One region of the Phyllobacterium sp. CCNWLW183 genome, then DNA from elsewhere that is predicted to be linked to it. Evidence: riboswitches for the same ligand, from Rfam matches in the RefSeq annotation. Region 1 holds a riboswitch; each other region holds the start of a gene.

The links. Region 1 has a riboswitch for cobalamin ahead of bluB (5,6-dimethylbenzimidazole synthase). Riboswitches for the same ligand answer to the same signal wherever they lie in the genome.
Region 2: linked by a shared signal. The riboswitch ahead of nrdH (glutaredoxin-like protein NrdH) and the one ahead of bluB (5,6-dimethylbenzimidazole synthase) in region 1 are both predicted to bind cobalamin.
Region 3: linked by a shared signal. The riboswitch ahead of V9K95_RS03130 (CbtB domain-containing protein) and the one ahead of bluB (5,6-dimethylbenzimidazole synthase) in region 1 are both predicted to bind cobalamin.

Annotation. Positions count from the first base shown of each region.
Region 1 covers NZ_JBBCBN010000001.1:839,934-845,695, reverse strand. The annotation lists gene ettA (energy-dependent translational throttle protein EttA) at 1-881, shown strand, start outside; gene V9K95_RS03990 (MOSC domain-containing protein) at 981-1,589, shown strand; cobalamin riboswitch at 1,616-1,808, shown strand; gene bluB (5,6-dimethylbenzimidazole synthase) at 1,855-2,598, shown strand; gene V9K95_RS03980 (DUF2293 domain-containing protein) at 2,531-2,848, opposite strand; gene V9K95_RS03975 (ArsR/SmtB family transcription factor) at 2,977-3,984, shown strand; gene metF (methylenetetrahydrofolate reductase [NAD(P)H]) at 3,984-4,910, shown strand; gene V9K95_RS03965 (DMT family transporter) at 5,404-5,762, opposite strand, start outside.
Region 2 covers NZ_JBBCBN010000007.1:119,536-125,297, forward strand. The annotation lists gene nrdE (class 1b ribonucleoside-diphosphate reductase subunit alpha) at 1-1,498, opposite strand, end outside; gene nrdI (class Ib ribonucleoside-diphosphate reductase assembly flavoprotein NrdI) at 1,468-1,881, opposite strand; gene nrdH (glutaredoxin-like protein NrdH) at 1,896-2,117, opposite strand; cobalamin riboswitch at 2,362-2,584, opposite strand; gene V9K95_RS16550 (MFS transporter) at 2,694-4,025, opposite strand; gene cyoA (ubiquinol oxidase subunit II) at 4,212-5,363, shown strand; gene cyoB (cytochrome o ubiquinol oxidase subunit I) at 5,380-5,762, shown strand, end outside.
Region 3 covers NZ_JBBCBN010000001.1:660,478-666,239, reverse strand. The annotation lists gene V9K95_RS03135 (cobyric acid synthase) at 1-1,046, shown strand, start outside; cobalamin riboswitch at 1,107-1,339, shown strand; gene V9K95_RS03130 (CbtB domain-containing protein) at 1,389-1,568, shown strand; gene V9K95_RS03125 (CbtA family protein) at 1,694-2,419, shown strand; gene cobU (bifunctional adenosylcobinamide kinase/adenosylcobinamide-phosphate guanylyltransferase) at 2,419-2,943, shown strand; gene cobW (cobalamin biosynthesis protein CobW) at 2,948-4,000, shown strand; gene cobN (cobaltochelatase subunit CobN) at 4,012-5,762, shown strand, end outside.

The sequences.
Region 1 (5,762 bases):
ACTCCCGTCAGAAAGCTCTCGAGCGCGAACGCGAGTGGATTTCCGCCAGCCCGAAAGCACGTCAGGCAAAATCGAAGGCACGTATCAAGGCCTATGATGCGCTCGTTGATGCCGCTAACGACCAGCGCCCCGGCGATGCCCAGATTCTGATACCGGCGGGTGAACGGCTGGGTCAGGTGGTTATCGAAGCCGAAAATCTCACCAAGTCTTTCGGTGATCGTGTGCTGATCGAAAACCTGACTTTCAAACTGCCACCCGGCGGTATTGTTGGCATTATTGGTCCGAACGGTGCGGGTAAAACCACTCTGTTCAAGATGATTACCGGTCAGGAAAAGCCGGATTCCGGCACTATTCGCGTCGGCGAGACTGTTAACCTCGGATATGTCGATCAGAGTCGCGATCACCTGAAAGCCGACAAGAATGTCTGGGAAGAAATTTCCGGCGGAACTGACATCATCAAGCTTGGCAAGCATGAGATGAACTCCCGCGCTTATGTTTCAGCATTCAACTTCAAGGGTACCGACCAGCAGCAGAAAGTTGGAAATCTTTCTGGTGGTCAGCGTAACCGCGTGCATCTGGCCAAGATGCTTCAGTCCGGTGGCAATGTTTTGCTCCTCGACGAACCGACAAACGATCTAGACACGGAAACCTTGGCAGCACTTGAAGATGCCTTGGAAAAATATGCAGGTTGCGCTGTGATCATCAGCCATGATCGCATGTTCCTTGACCGTCTCGCGACGCATATCCTGGCTTTCGAAGGCGATAGCCATGTCGAATGGTTTGAAGGCAATTTCGAAGATTATGAAAACGACAAGATTCGTCGTCTCGGTCCCGATAGCGTCAATCCAAAGCGTCCAAGCTACAAGCCTCTGACACGCTAAGTATAGATGGGGAACCGCAAGGTTCCCCGTTGTCTTTGCTGGTGTAATCGCCAGATAATTTGCCGCTTTTCTAAAGCAGGGAACTTTTTGGAGCAAATGATGACTGACCTGTTCGGTAATCGTGACGAAATAGTCCCTTCGCGTAAGGTCAGTGGTCGTGTGATCGGGCTATTTGAGGCACTCGACAGGGATTTTGTCACTTCTCCAACAGATTCACTGGAACTGACTTTTGACGGTATTGTCGGTGACTTTCACGCGGGTCAGACGCGTCGCTCTGGCGGACGTGAGCCTTGGTATCCGCGTGGCACCGAGATGCGCAACGAACGCCACCTTTCCATTCTAAGTGCCGACGAGCTTGACGAGATCGCAGCAGGCATGGGCTTGCCTCAGCTGAAAGCTGAATGGATCGGTGGAAACATGGTGATTTCCGGTATTCCATCCCTTTCGATGCTACCACCCAGATCGCTGATGTTTTTTGAAGGTGGCGTGACGTTGAAAGTCGATGGACAGAATGCGCCCTGCAAGATTGCTGGTCGTTCTATTGCTTCGCATGCGGGTACTCCTGACGAAACCACCACTGCATTGGATTTTGTACGCGTGTCCAAGCGCTCGCGGGGTATCGTCGCTTGGGTTGAAAAGCCCGGGATCATACGCGCCGGTGAAAAAGTTGATATTCGTATTCCCGAACAGTGGATTTACAGGGTCTAAGGCTTGCGCCAAGTGCCTTTTCATGGCGAATAGAAAACAGGTCCGGTGCCAGCAATTTAGACGATTGCGGAGAATCGGGAAGCCGGTGAAAATCCGGCACGTGCCCAGCGCTGTAAGGGGAATGACCGTGCATTATGCCACGGTGGCCGAGAGGCCACAGGAAGGCGCACGGTTCAGCTGAACCCAAGTCAGAAGACCGGCCGGACCCCATAGCCCAAGCTGCGCGGACGGCGGCGAGGGCCTCAAGCGTTGTTAGGAGCAAACAATGCACGAAGCTTTTGATAGTCCGGTTCCAGCGGGTGATTTTACTGACGATGAGCGTGCGGCCGTTTATAAGGCGATTTATACCCGGCGAGACGTCCGCGATCAGTTTTTGTCAAAACCGATCGCCTATGATGTTTTGATGCGATTGCTCGATGCGGCGCACCATGCTCCATCTGTAGGCTTCATGCAGCCTTGGAACTTCATCACAATTCGCGATATGGCCCGCAAGAGGCAAGTGCACCGCGCTTTCGCCAAAGCCAACGAGGAAGCCAAGGCCCTGTTTCAAGATGAACGCCGGGCGCTGTATGCCTCTCTCAAATTGGAAGGCATCCTTAAAGCGCCGGTCAATTTATGCATCACCTGCGACCGGACACGCGGTGGAACGGTCGTGCTCGGTCGCACCCACAACCGCCAGATGGATGTCTATAGCACCGTTTGTGCAGTCCAAAATTTGTGGCTTGCTGCCCGTGCTGAAGGTATTGGCGTTGGCTGGGTGAGCATCTATCACGACAATGACATGCGCCAAATATTAGGTATTCCGGATCACGTTGAGATTGTTGCCTATCTATGCCTGGGCTATGTCGACGAGCTTTTTGATGCACCGGAGCTGGAAAAAAAGGGCTGGCGCAAAAGAATCCAATTACAGGACCTTATTTTTGAAGAAGGCTGGGGCCAGCTCAGCTCAGATCTTCCTCATCCGGATCCAGAAGACGTGTCGCCCGCCATTCCGTCAGTTTGCGATTAATCGCATCAAGCACGAAGAAACGAGCGGACTCTTTGTCATAGCCTTCGTCGCGCAGCGCATCATAGTCTGTATGTTGATGCCGCACATGGGCAATAGCGGCCAACCATACGGCAATCGGCGGCGGCAAGGTCTTCATATGGGGCGCACCTGCGGCCGCGCGTATTGGTTCCGAATCGGAGTAGGGAACGGCGGGTAAAAGCAAGGTCAGCGCTTTGTTGATTGAACGCTGACGGTTCGTTCCTGCACTCATTGATGTCTTTCTAATTTGATTCTGGCGCCTATTTCAGACGCGGCAGAAATTGTCGTCAATGGCAAAAACCTCTTGCCAATCGTCGCCTCATGACATAAACATATCTTTATGTCTTTTGAGGATTGGTTATGGACCGGCACAATCTTAATCTCGACCTGATGGTTGATACGTTGAAAGCGGCAGCTGAGCCTAGTCGGCTACGCATTCTTGCTTTGTTGTCGCGTGGTGATCTAACCGTTTCCGACCTCACATCCATTTTAGGACAATCTCAGCCGCGAGTGTCACGACATCTGAAATTGCTCTTTGAAGCAAGTCTTATCAACCGCTATCAGGAAGGCTCCTGGGCCTATTTCCGTTTGGCGGAATCATTGATTGTGGGAGATATTGCCCGTTCCCTGCTAGATCGCCTGGATTGTTCTGATCCCCTGCTGGAGCGTGACCTTGAACGTCTTTCCTCTGTGAAGCTTCAGCGCCGTGAACGTGCGGCTGCCTATTTTAGCGCGAATGCTTCAAGCTGGGATGCTATCCGCTCGTTGCATGTTCCAGACGGCGCTGTGGAAGAGGCCCTTACCAAGATCATAGGTGCAAGACCGTTTCAAGCGATGCTCGACGTCGGTACGGGTACCGGGCGCCTGCTTGAGCTCTTTGCTCCGCTCTACTTGCGCGGTGTCGGTATCGATATCAATCGCGACATGTTGACGATTGCCCGGTCAAATCTTGAGAAGTCCGGCATTGCCAACGCGCAAGTCCGTCAAGGTGACGTCTATTCCTTGCCGGTAGACAGAGAGTCTTTCGATCTGGTGACAATCCATCAGGTCTTGCACTTCCTTGATAATCCGGCCGAGGCCATTCGTGAAGCTGCGCGTGCCTTGCGTCCTTCCGGCCGAATGTTGATCGTCGATTTTGCTCCACACGAACTTGAATTTCTACGCGACAGACATGCCCATTTGCGCCTCGGTTTTCATGACGGACAGATTAAAGACTGGCTGACGGAAGCCGGACTGACGCTGGAACAGAGCATGGAATTACAACCAAAAGATAAAGACAAACTGACTGTTAAATTGTGGCTGGCACGCGACCCACGCTTGCTAATTGCCGATCCTGTTTCAACCTCCCGCGTTACGGAGAGTGTCTAATGAGTTTTTTCCGCCAATCCCGCCGTGCCGATCTTGGTAGCAATATCAAGGTTTCATTCGAGTTCTTCCCGCCAAAGACCGAGGTGATGGAAGAGCGTCTCTGGGAGACTGTAACGCGTCTGGCTCCGCTTAATCCCGAATTTGTCTCTGTGACATATGGGGCAGGTGGCTCCACTCGTGAACGCACAGCCCGCACGATCAAGCGCATCTTAACCGAAACCGATGTGAATGCAGCGGCACATTTGACCTGTGTTGATGCCACGAAGGAAGAGGTGGACACGGTAATCCGCGAATTTGCCGCCATGGGTGTCAATCGCTTTGTCGCCTTGCGCGGCGATCCGGCAAGCGGCGTAGGTGCTCATTACAAACCGACACCGGGTGGGTATGAAAACGGTGCCGAACTTGTCGCTGGATTGAAAGCTTTCGCTGACTTCGATATTTCGGTGTCTGCATATCCCGAAAAGCATCCCGAGAGCCCGGATTTTGCTACCGACATCGATATGTTGAAGCGCAAGGTCGATAATGGCGCGACGCGTGCCATCACGCAGTTCTTTTTCGAGAACGACCAATATGAGCGCTATGTTGAAAAGGTGCGTCGTGCCGGAATCTATATTCCGATTTTGCCTGGCATACTTCCAATCCATAATTTCACCCAGGTTACCAATTTTTGCTCCAAAGCTGGTACTCACATACCTACATGGCTGGCAGAGCGGTTTGATGGATTGCAGAATGACGAGCAGACTCATGCTCTGGTAGCTTCAGCCGTCGCAGCGGAACAGGTTCTTGATCTGGTCGAACGTGGCGTGCAGGATTTCCATTTTTATACGATGAACAGGGCTGATCTCGCCTTTGCGATCTGCCATCTCATCGGTATTCGTCCGGAAGCTGTAGCACTCCAATCCAATCTGGCCGGTGCAGCAGCTTGATAACAGCTTGTAAAAGTGAAACGGCCCGGTTGCTATAACCGGGCCGTTTCTTTTGTTTCACTCACTTAACGGTCAGAGACCATATCCGTAGCGCTCATATTTCAATTCAAGGTATCAGTCCTACGACCATTGCACCAATAAATGCGAACGCTGCACAGATCATAAGGACATTCATCGATCGAGTTAGTCCCATCGCTTGTCTCCTGCAGTTAACCCCCATAACATAGCGCAAATTCGCCACAGAAAAAGCCCAAATATTACCGAACGATGACAAAGAGTGTAGAAATTTTTTCTACAGCAACGATAAGTTTTTGAAACTAAACGTATTTAAACGTTTGAAAATGTCGAAAAAATCGAAAAAATTCTTTGCTGGCGGTAAAATTTTGCAGTGCGATAAAATTATCGCAGTTCTCGTTAGCGTGTTGCTTTGCCACATTTCGAACAGGATTAAGCCTTGGAGTTTCGGGCTAACTACAGAAATTTTATGACAATTCTATCTATTCGGCTTTCTGGAAAGCGCTAGAATACGGCCATCAATGATCAGCAGGCCCAAAGCGATGAGGGCCATCCCGGCAATGTCTTGCGCCGCCAGTTTCTCGCTAAGAAAAATTGTTCCAAGTAAAACCGCGCTGACCGGAACAATTAGGGTGACGAGGGAGGCATTGGTTGCTCCCGAAGCTTTCACGATTGAAAAGAACAGGATATAGGCGAAAGCTGTCGATAGCAGCCCCAATCCGAGAATGGCGGACCAGACGCCCAGGCTAATCCCATCCAAATGCGGCATGCCGTCATGGAGGAGTACGACAGGGATCATGATAAGAGTGGATGCTGTCATCTGTCCGGTTGCCGTTA
Region 2 (5,762 bases), on a different contig from region 1:
AGATATTGGTGAAATCGATACCTTCGTCAGAGCCGTAATAAATGCGTTCGCGGGCCAGGTAACCATGCAGATTCATCTGCCCAAGGCCGATGGCATGGCTGTCATCATTACCCTTTTCGATAGAAGGCACCGACGAGATATGGCTCATGTCCGAGACGGCGTTCAGCGCCCTGATGGCCGTTTCGATGGTTTTGCCAAAATCCATTGAATCCATTGCGGCGGCAATATTCAGCGAGCCGAGATTACAGGAGATATCCTTGCCCATATGGCTATAGGACAGATCGGCATTGTATTCGCTCGCCTCGCTGACCTGAAGGATTTCCGAGCACAGATTGCTCATGGTGATGCGCCCTGCAATCGGGTTGGCGCGGTTCACTGTGTCCTCGAACATGATGTAGGGATAGCCGCTTTCGAACTGGATTTCGGCCAAGACCTGAAAGAAGTCGCGAGCCTTGATTTTCTTTTTGCGGATACGCGAATCTGCGACCATTTCACGGTACTTTTCTGTCACCGAAATTTCCGTAAAGGCCACGCCGTAGACCCGCTCTACGTCATAGGGAGAGAACAGATACATATCCTCATTGTTCTTCGCCAATTCGAAAGTAATATCCGGCACGACAACGCCGAGCGACAGCGTCTTGATACGGATTTTCTCATCCGCATTTTCGCGCTTGGTATCGAGGAAACGCATTATGTCGGGATGATGTGCGTTCAGATAGACCGCACCTGCCCCCTGTCTTGCACCAAGCTGGTTGGCATAGGAAAAACTATCCTCCAAAAGCTTCATGACTGGAATGATGCCGGATGACTGATTTTCAATCTGCTTTATCGGCGCGCCCGCTTCACGGATATTGGTGAGCGACAACGCAACGCCTCCCCCGCGCTTGGAGAGCTGCAGGGCCGAGTTGATACCCCTCGCGATTGATTCCATATTGTCTTCAATTCGGAGCAGAAAGCAGGACACCAGCTCGCCGCGCTGTTTCTTTCCCGCATTGAGAAAAGTGGGAGTTGCAGGCTGGAAACGCCCGGAAATGATCTCGTCAACCATATCCCGCGCCAGGGTTTCATTTCCTTGCGCCAGCGTCAGCGCCACCATGCAGATGCGGTCCTCGTAACGCTCAAGATAGCGTTTTCCGTCAAAGGTCTTCAGCGTGTAGCTGGTGTAATATTTGAATGCGCCAAGAAATGTTGGAAACCTGAATTTCTTGGCATAGGCATGGTCAAACAGATCGCGCATGAAATTGAAGGAATATTGATCAAGCACCGCGCGCTCATAATAGCCTTCGGTTACCAGGTAATCGAGCTTCTCGCGCAAATTGTGAAAGAACACCGTATTCTGGTTCACATGCTGCAGAAAATACTGCTTCGCCGCCATACGATCCTGATCGAACTGGATGTTGCCCTCCTCATCATAAAGGTTCAGCATCGCGTTCAGCGCGTGGTAATCCAGCACTGGTTCGTTGGCTTTCACTGGTCGTTCGAGCGTGAGCGTGTCCAAAATCGTTCCAATCCATGTTTGACGTTTACGACATCCTGCTCCGTGCCGATCAGCTCGAACCTGTAAAGGTAAGGCACCTGGCATTTGGCAGAGATGATGTCGCCGGCAATCCCGAAGGTCGCTCCGAAGTTACTGTTACCCGCGGAAATCACGCCGCGGAGGTTTAAACGGTTTTCCGCCTGGTTGAGGAAGCGGATCACCTGTTTTGGAACGGCACCCTTGCCGCCATCGCCGCTATATGTTGGCACGATCAAAATATAGGGTGCGTTGATCTTCAGCTCCTCACGAGAGCTGATCGGTATCCGTTGTGAGGTGAAGCCCAGCTTGGAAACAAAACGGTGGGTATTCTCCGACCTGCTCGAAAAATAAACGATCCCACTCATGACACCCATCCCTGTCAGGCAAGGGTGCTAATCATATCCGGGCGGAAACCGGCCCAGTGTTTTTCGCCGGCGACAACCACAGGTACCTGGCGGTAGCCGAGGCTCTGAACCAGTTCGAGAGCATCCTGATCGTTGGAAATATCAATAACGTCATACTCCATACCCTGCCGGTCAAGAGCTCGGGTCGTGGCGGTACACTGGACACAGGCCGGCTTGCTGTAAACGACAATATTCATGACTTCCTCATTTGATTTTGGTCGTGATAACATGGTCTGGCAGCTCTGATTGCTGCCAGCTAGTTTGGTTTAAAACTGTATGACTTACTCAAGTGCCGCCCGATTTACGGCGGGTCACCCACAATCAATGCGCTGGATAGGTTTCTCATGCACTTCACCCTGTAGCTCGCTCGTGGAGGGGCAGGGAAGCGTTTTACACGGAAAATCCCCGTGCATTGGCGCGACCGCTCCGGCACCCCGCCGGTGGACTCATCAGATCAAGGCAGGTCTCCTGGCTCGCAGATCAACGCACTTATTCTTGCCTTCCCGGGGCCTAGAGCCCCAGTGACAGTATCGAACACGTGCTAGCCGCTTACAGTTGCGGGGGCAGCTCCGGCATCACAGTACCTTATTGGCACCACTCACCGTATTCCCGTCTTAGCTTCCCACTCTCGCGAATCGGAAGAACCTTGAACACTATATATAGTAGTGGATGTTAAAAATCCGTCAACAGCTAGATCAAACCAAAATTGAAACTATGCACAGCTGCCAATCAATTTGGCGCTGCGCACGAAAATGGAATGAGTGAGGAAGGGACTACACGTCCTGATTGTCGGTCTGACGATTCAAGCTGAGGGCTATAAGCGTGCACACAGCACCGGAGAGCAGATAGCCACCCGCAGCTATCAGGCCGAAATGGCTGGATAGCAGCAGCGCGACCAGCGGTGCGAAACCCGCCCCGAACAACCATGCCATATCGCTGGTCAATGCCGAGCCGGTATAGCGGAACTTCTTTGAGAACCGCGAGGCCACTGAGCCGGATGACTGGCCGAAGGACAGACCAAGCAAAATAAATCCGAGGATCATGAAGATCAGTTCGCCGATGTCGCCGCCATCAAGCAATTGAGGAGCAAATCCACTGAACACGGCAATGGCTATGGCGGTGCCGCCCAGCAGATTCCGGCGTCCGACGCGGTCGGCAATCGTGCCCGACGCAAACACGGTAATGACGCCCACAGCCGCTCCGAATGCTTCAATCAAAAGAAAGCGGGCCGGGCCCTGATCCGTAAACAGGAAGACCCAAGACAGTGGAAATACCGTTACCATATGAAAGAGCGCAAAACTCGCAAGCGGTGCAAAAGCACCAATGACCACGTGGCGACCTTCATGCTGTAATGTGTTGGCCACCGTCGTTGGCTGCAGTTCTCTGCTTTCATATAATTTTGCATATTGCGGCGTAACAACCATTCGCAACCGTGCAAACAGCGCCACCACATTAATAGCGAAAGCAACGAAAAACGGATAGCGCCAGCCCCAGCTCAGGAAGTCTTCTGCGGAAAGATTGGCAACGAAAAATGCGAACAGCCCGGCCGCAACCATAAGCCCCAAGGGAGCACCGAGTTGCGGTATCATCGCATACCAGCCACGGCGTTGCTTAGGTGCATTGAGCGCCAGAAGCGATGCGAGGCCATCCCACTCACCGCCTAGCGCAAGCCCCTGTCCTATCCGGAACAGTGCCAAAAGCGCTGCAGATGCCCAACCGACCTGGGCATAACCGGGTAGGAACGCCACCGCAACGGTCGAGCTACCAAGCAGGAACAGGGCAATCGTCAATTTTACGCCACGGCCATAAGTGCGATCGATCTGCATGAAGATAACCGTGCCGATCGGCCGCGCAAGAAAGGCCAGCGCAAAAATACCGAACGAATAGATCGTACCCGTCAGAGCATCAACATAGGGGAACACCAGTTTCGGAAAGACCAGCACAGAGGCAATAGCATAGACGAAGAAGTCAAAGAATTCGGACGTTCTGCCGATAATCACGCCGATGGCAATCTCGCCAACGTTAACGTCGTCATGTCGCGAGTGAAGGCGCGTTGCGTCCTGCTCAAGCGTTGTCGAAGATGCCGCTCCTGTTTTCGCGCTCATTGCCCGGTGCGCTCCTCGATCAAATATTGAAACCGTTCAGGTCTGCTCGTTTGCGGTCACTGCTAGCGTATCCTTTATCATTGTGACACACTACGGGAGGATTGGGCAAATTGTCCAATGTCGCTCTGACTATGGTGCAGCTAGTGATGGCGCAACTAGGCGCTGTTTCCATTGACAGGAAGTCTCTTGAACCGTTTTTTTGCCATCGCCCTGCTTCCACTGCTTGCATTGCTTAGCGCGTGCAATGCCGTTGTCATGAGCCCGTCAGGCGACGTCGCCGTGCAACAGCGCGACCTGATCATTATTTCTACCGTCCTCATGCTTGTCATTATCATTCCAGTGATGGTGCTCACCGTGTTCTTTGCCTGGAAATACCGGCAGTCAAACACGGATGCGCCTTATGACCCGGAATGGGATCACTCCACCCAGCTGGAATTGATCATCTGGGCGGCGCCGCTGCTGATCATCATCTGCCTTGGCGCGGTCACCTGGATGGCGACACATTTGCTCGATCCCTATCGTCCGCTTGGACGCATTTCCCCCGGCAAAGCAGTTTCCGAAACGGTCAAGCCATTGCAGGTCGAAGTGGTCGCGCTGGATTGGAAGTGGCTCTTTATCTATCCGGAATATGGTATCGCCAGCGTCAATGAAATGGCCGCTCCCGTCGATCGGCCCATCGCTTTCCGGCTGACCTCCTCGGCGGTGATGAACTCGTTTTATATTCCTGCGTTAGCCGGGCAGATATACACTATGCCGGGCATGCAGACGAAGCTGAGCGCCGTCATCAATCACCCCGGCGAATATGAGGGCTTTTCGGCCAATTACAGTGGCGCCGGTTTTTCCGGTATGCGCTTCGCTTTTCACGGCCTGCCGGATGAGGGTTTTGAAAAATGGATTGCCGACGTCAAGTCAAAAGGCACCACTCTTGATCGGATGACCTATCTGCAACTGGAACAGCCCAGCGAAAAAGTACCGGTACAGCATTATGCAAGTGTTGATCCGGAACTGTTCAGCGCAGTTCTCAACCGATGTGTGGAACGCGGCAAGATGTGCATGAGCGAGATGGATGAAATCGATGCCAAGGGTGGTCTTGGCATGGCCGGCATTTATAATACTCGTTCACTGGAATACGATAAGTACACAAGGCGTGGCGGCGCTGTCTTTGGCCCTGATCCTGCATTTGTTGTTGGCATCTGCACCACGGAAGAAGCTCTGCAGGCGAGCATGAATATACAGACGCTGCCGTCCTTGAATACCTCTCCGTTTATTGGTGCGGGCCTTCCCCGCCCTTCGTCCACCCAACTGTTCGGTCTACAGCGCCGACCGTCTAATAGCTGAACGAAACGAGCCCGATATGTTTGATAATCCCGAACTTATAAAGCTGGTTTTCGGTAGGCTCACGCTGGAATCCTTCCCGCTGCATGAACCTATCCTTGTTGTGACCTTTATCGTGGTCGCGCTCGGAGGCATCGCCGTGGTCGGCGCGCTTACCTATTTCCGCCTTTGGGGCTATCTTTGGCATGAGTGGTTCACAACAGTTGACCACAAGCGCATCGGCATAATGTACATGATCCTCGGCATCGTCATGTTGCTGAGAGGCTTTGCCGACGCCATCATGATCCGATTGCAACAGGCAATGGCGTTTAATGGGTCCGAAGGATATCTCAACGCCCATCATTTCGATCAGATATTCACCGCGCATGGCGTGATCATGATCTTCTTCGTGGCAATGCCTCT
Region 3 (5,762 bases), 180 kb from region 1:
CAGAAATCAATCTGCGATCAGGGGACATCGCCAATATGGGCTTTGCCGTCAAAGCCAATGTGCCTGTGGTTCTGGTTGGCGATATTGATCGAGGCGGGGTGATAGCGTCGATTGTCGGCACGCACGCAATTCTTTCTCCTGAAGATCGGGATATGATTTCCGGTTATCTGATCAACAAGTTTCGCGGCGACATTTCGCTTTTCGATGACGGTTTGAAATCTATCACACAATTTACGGGCTGGCCGTCCTTCGGGGTTGTCCCTTGGTTGAAAGATGCCTCCCGTCTTCCGGCGGAAGACTCGGTTGTATTGGAACGGCTGGTCAAAGGTGATGGGCGGGCGTTGAAAATTGCCGTTCCAGTGCTTGATCGCATTGCCAATTTTGATGATTTCGATCCGCTGATAGCTGAACCGCAAGTCGAGGTCGTCATGATCAAAAGTGGCGAGCGAATCCCTGCAGATGCAGGTTTGGTCATTATTCCGGGCTCCAAATCCACCATTGGTGACCTTCAACGGTTCCGTGAAAATGGCTGGGACCGCGATCTTGATCTGCACAGGCGCAGAGGTGGTCATATTATCGGCATTTGTGGCGGCTTCCAGATGCTGGGTAAAACAGTATCTGACCCCCAAGGGATTGAAGGAAATATCAGGGAAATTAGAGGTCTTGGTTATCTCGATATTGATACAGTTATGGAGCCGGAGAAGACCGTGCGCAATGTCCAAGCCCATTCATTGCAGTTTGACATACCGTTGAAGGGCTATGAGATTCACCTTGGTCGAACGACTGGCCCCGATTGCATCCGGCCAGCCGTGAATATTGATGGCATAGCGGATGGTGCAATATCCGCTGACGGCAAAGTATTCGGTACCTATATGCACGGGCTTTTCAACGCGGACGCATTCCGGGCAGCACTTTTAAAGTCCATGGGAATATCTGCTGGCGTTCTCGATTATCACGCTGGTGTAGATGCGGCGCTCGACTCCATTGCAGCGCAATTGGAGTCAGTTCTGGATATCGAGGCATTGTTTGCGCTTAAACGTGTCTGACGGCGTAGGCAGCGATCAAGGTGTCGCAGATTCGTTTGACTTTTAGAGCGCTTGGTGAATAACGTTCAGCAGATGATTGGTTCCCGCATTGGCCAAAGGCCAGGGATCAAAAGGGAATGCGACGGTCGTACCCATTAGGGCGACCCCACCGCAGCCGACCCCGCGACTGTAGAGCGGTTAGGGTATATGCCATGCTGAACGCGAAAGCGGACGGCAGTCACTGGGAAACCGGGAAGGCGGCATTTATCTTGCGACCCGCGAGCCAGGAGACCTGCCAATCACAGGGTAATAGTGCCCAAAACCGAGGGGGATTTTCCCTTCTGGCCCTGCACGGAGGTTGTTATGGCTACTGTTCGTACTTCTAATACGATTTCTCTCCCACTCGCATCGCGTCTGACGACGGCTGTTGTGTCATTGCTTCTCGGCGTGTTCATTATTTATGGCGTCGGTCTTTCACATTCTGAAACGCTGCATGACACAGCACACGACACCCGCCATTCATATGGATTTCCTTGCCATTGAGTCTTTGAAAGCTGAAATGCTGATTCAGCTATCGACCCTTAAGCATTGAAATAATGATGGTTTGTTTGGTCCGGGGCCTTTGCAGGTGCCCGGCGTCTCGCTTTTGGAATTGGGGAGTCGACTCCATGTTGGTCAAATATTTGCTGGCTACAATCATAGCCGGTCTGTTTGCCGGAATAATTCTAACACCGGCCATGTATGTAAAAAATGTACCGCTCATATTGCATGCGGAAGAGTATGAAAGTGCGGGTGGCGGAGGTCATTCCCATGATACGCCTGCCTCTGCGAGCGAATCTGCACCTGCGGCGGTTACTCCGCACGAACATGCGGAAGAGGCGGGTCCCGAACTGCCATTTGGACGTCTCGGTAATACGTTGTTGATCAATCTGGTGGCTGGAGCAGGCTTTGCGTTGATCACTGGTGCTGCGGCGCTTTTCCTCGGTCGTCGCATTACCCTTCAGAACGGAATCTATTGGGGGCTTGCAGGATTTTTCATCTTCAATTTTGCACCGGCGTTCAGCCTTGCCCCTGAATTGCCTGCTATGCCTGCAGCCGATCTGGCCATGCGGCAGACCTGGTGGCTGATAACTGTCATTCTGACGGCGGGCGGCGTCTATCTGATCGTACTGCGTGAGCAGATTTGGGCTAAGCTTCTTGGTGTTGTATTGATTGTCGCTCCCCATATTTATGGCGCACCGGAAGCAGAAGATCTGACATCAGCGGTGCCTCCGACACTTGCCTCAGAGTTCGCCGTCTCAGCACTGGCAACCAATCTCTTCTTCTGGGTTGTACTTGGTACTGCACTGGGCTGGGCAATTCAGAATTATGCTTCATCGGAGCTTGAGCAGTAATGCAACCGCTGGAACGCGAAATTACCCTTATTCTTGGAGGCGCGCGTTCCGGCAAATCGTCCTTTGCCGAAGGTCTGATCGAATCATCCGGGTGGGATGCTATTTATCTTGCCACCGGCAGAGCGTGGGATGATGAAATGTCCGAGCGAATTGGGCATCATAGAGCGCGGCGCGGATCCCGATGGATTACAGTTGAAGAACCAATTGATCTGGCCGGAAAACTGGAAAGTCTTGCTGGTGTCGAAAAGGCAATCCTGGTCGATTGCCTTACACTGTGGCTGACCAATTTAATGATGGCCGAACGTGATATCGACGCCGAAATAACACGTCTGACAAACACACTGAGCCATCTCGCCGGTGCCATTGTTCTGGTTTCCAATGAGGTTGGTCTTGGAATAGTACCGGAAAACCGCATGGCACGTGAGTTTCGTGATCACGCAGGCCGATTGCATCAAGCCGTGGCTGCCGCTGCGGCAAAAGTCTATTTCGTGGCAGCAGGGCTGCCGCTCAAAATGAAGGGATAACAAAATGCAGGGTCACAAGATTCCGGCAACGGTCATCACTGGCTTTCTCGGTTCGGGCAAGACTACAATGATCCGAAATCTGCTCGAAAATGCCAATGGCAAGCGCATCGCGCTGATCATCAACGAATTTGGTGATCTTGGCGTTGACGGGAATTTGCTCAAAGGCTGCGGTATCGAAGCGTGCCGCGACGAAGATATGATCGAACTTAACAATGGCTGCATTTGCTGCACCGTGGCCGATGATTTCATTCCCACCATGACCAAGCTTCTGGATCGACCTGATCGCTTTGATCACATTGTCATTGAAACGTCCGGTCTTGCTCTTCCACAGCCGCTGGTTGCCGCTTTTAACTGGCCGGAAATCAAGACACAGGTAACCGTTGATGGCGTTGTTACCGTTATTGATGCTGCCGCCGTGTCGGAAGGCCGTTTTGCAGATGATCACGATAAGGTTGATGCTCAGCGCGAGCAGGACGAGTCACTTGATCACGACAGCCCGCTGGAAGAGCTGTTCGAGGATCAAATTCGCGCCGCCGATCTTATTGTTCTGAATAAGACCGATCTTATTGACGAAGCTCAACTTGCCGGGGTCAAGAGTGACGTGCAGAGCCGCTCATCGCGTTCACTTAACATGGTTTCGGCTAGCTTTGGCAAGCTTAGCAATCAACTCCTACTTGGACTTGGTATTGGCACCGAAGAGGATATTGCGAACCGCAAGTCCCATCACGAGATGGAACATGAGGCAGGCGAAGAGCACGATCACGATGAATTTGAAAGCTTTGTCGTTGGGCTTGGGCCGGTTGCAGAGCCCAAATCATTTGTTGAGAAGTTGAAGCATGTGATCGTCGATCATGATGTCCTGCGGCTCAAAGGTTTCGTTGATGTACCCGGCAAGCCTATGCGCCTGGTCATTCAAGCCGTCGGATCACGCATCGAGCATTATTTTGATCGTAGCTGGAATCCGGGCGAAGAACGCCAGACAAGGCTCGTTGTTATTGGCCTGCACGATATTGATTCAGCAGCCATTACATCAGCTGTTAATGCTGCTGCAGCTTGATCGGAAATTGAATGCATCTTCTGCTGGCTCAAAAAGGAACGATTGCTGAAGGCACCGAGGCAATTGATCTCGGCCAGACACCGGGAGATGTGCTGTTTCTTTCTGCTGCCGATACAGAACTTGCGAGCCTTGGTATGGCCCAACGGCAAGCTGGTAATGGCTTGTCGTTACGCTTGGCAAATATGATGGCGCTTGCGCATCCCATGTCCGTCGATGCCTATATCGAGCGGACAGCCCAATATTCCAAACTTATCGTTGTCAGGATTATCGGCGGCGAAAGCTATTGGCCTTACGGGTTGGAAGCGCTCCACGCCTGCGCTGTAAATCATAAGGTTCATTTGGCGGTTCTGCCGGGTGATGACAAGCCCGACCCGGGTCTGGACCGGTTTTCGACGGTTACGCGTCAGGATCGCGACGCTCTTTGGCATTACTTGCTGGAAGGTGGAGCGCAGAACGCGCAATACTTCCTCGACTATTGTGCGGCCATGATCCATGGTGGTGACAAGCCGCAAGAGGCTGCACCATTATTAAAGGCGGGCCTTTGGTGGCCGGGGAGCTCGGCTCCATCGCTAACCGAATTGCGCAAACACTGGGTGGCGGATGCTCCAATTGTTGCTATCTGCTTTTACAGGGCACTGGTGCAAAGCGGACAAATGCAACCCGTGGAAGCACTGGTTAGTGCGCTGAAGGCAAAGGGCCTTAACCCCTTGCCGGTTTTCGTTTCCAGCCTGAAAGATCCAGTCTCAGTTGCAACACTGACAGGTATTTTTAATGAAGCCGCGCCAGCAGTGGTCCTGAATGCAACTGGATTTGCGGTTTCGGTGCCCGGCGCGTCGCGTAAGCCCACCGTGCTTGAGCATGACGATGCTATGGTGCTGCAAGTCATCTTCTCAGGCTCAAGTGTCGATCAATGGTGCAATTCTGATCAGGGGCTTTCAGCGCGCGATCTGGCGATGAATGTTGCACTGCCCGAGATAGATGGTCGGGTTTTATCGCGCGCGGTGTCGTTCAAATCCGCACGCCATTATGATGAGGCGGTTCAAGCAAATATTGTTACGCATGAGCCTTTGGCCGATCGGGTTGAGTTCGTTGCAGCATTGGCTGCTGGCTGGGCTCGTCTTCGCGCCACAAAGCCTGCCAAGCGTTTGACGGCATTGATCATGGCGAACTATCCAAATCGCGATGGCCGCCTTGGCAATGGCGTCGGCTTGGATACGCCAGCTGCAACGCGGCATATACTCAATAAAATGCGCGAGCAGGGCTATCCGGTCGCCGATATTCCTGCCGATGGCGATGCTCTGATTAATCAATTGATGGCGGGACCAACCAATTCCGCGAATGATGGGCGCGAGGTGCGCGAAACGATTTCTCTGCGAGAATACAAGGACTTCTTCGATACTCTTCCTCAATCGATTCAGGCTGCAGTAGTCGAGCGTTGGGGCAAACCAGAAGCCGACCCGTATTTCATTGCAGGCGATAGCCTATTTGCGCTGCCTTTGACGAGATACGGCGAAACTCTTGTCGGCATTCAGCCGGCTCGTGGTTATAATATTGACCCGAAAGAGACTTACCATTCGCCTGATCTTGTGCCGCCGCATGGTTATATCGCATTCTATGCCTATCTGCGGAGCGTGTATGGTGCCCATGCCATTGTACATGTTGGCAAGCATGGCAATCTGGAGTGGCTGCCGGGCAAATCCCTCGCGCTATCCGAAGCATGCTATCCAGAGGCGGTTTTAGGCCCTGTTCCCCATATCTATCC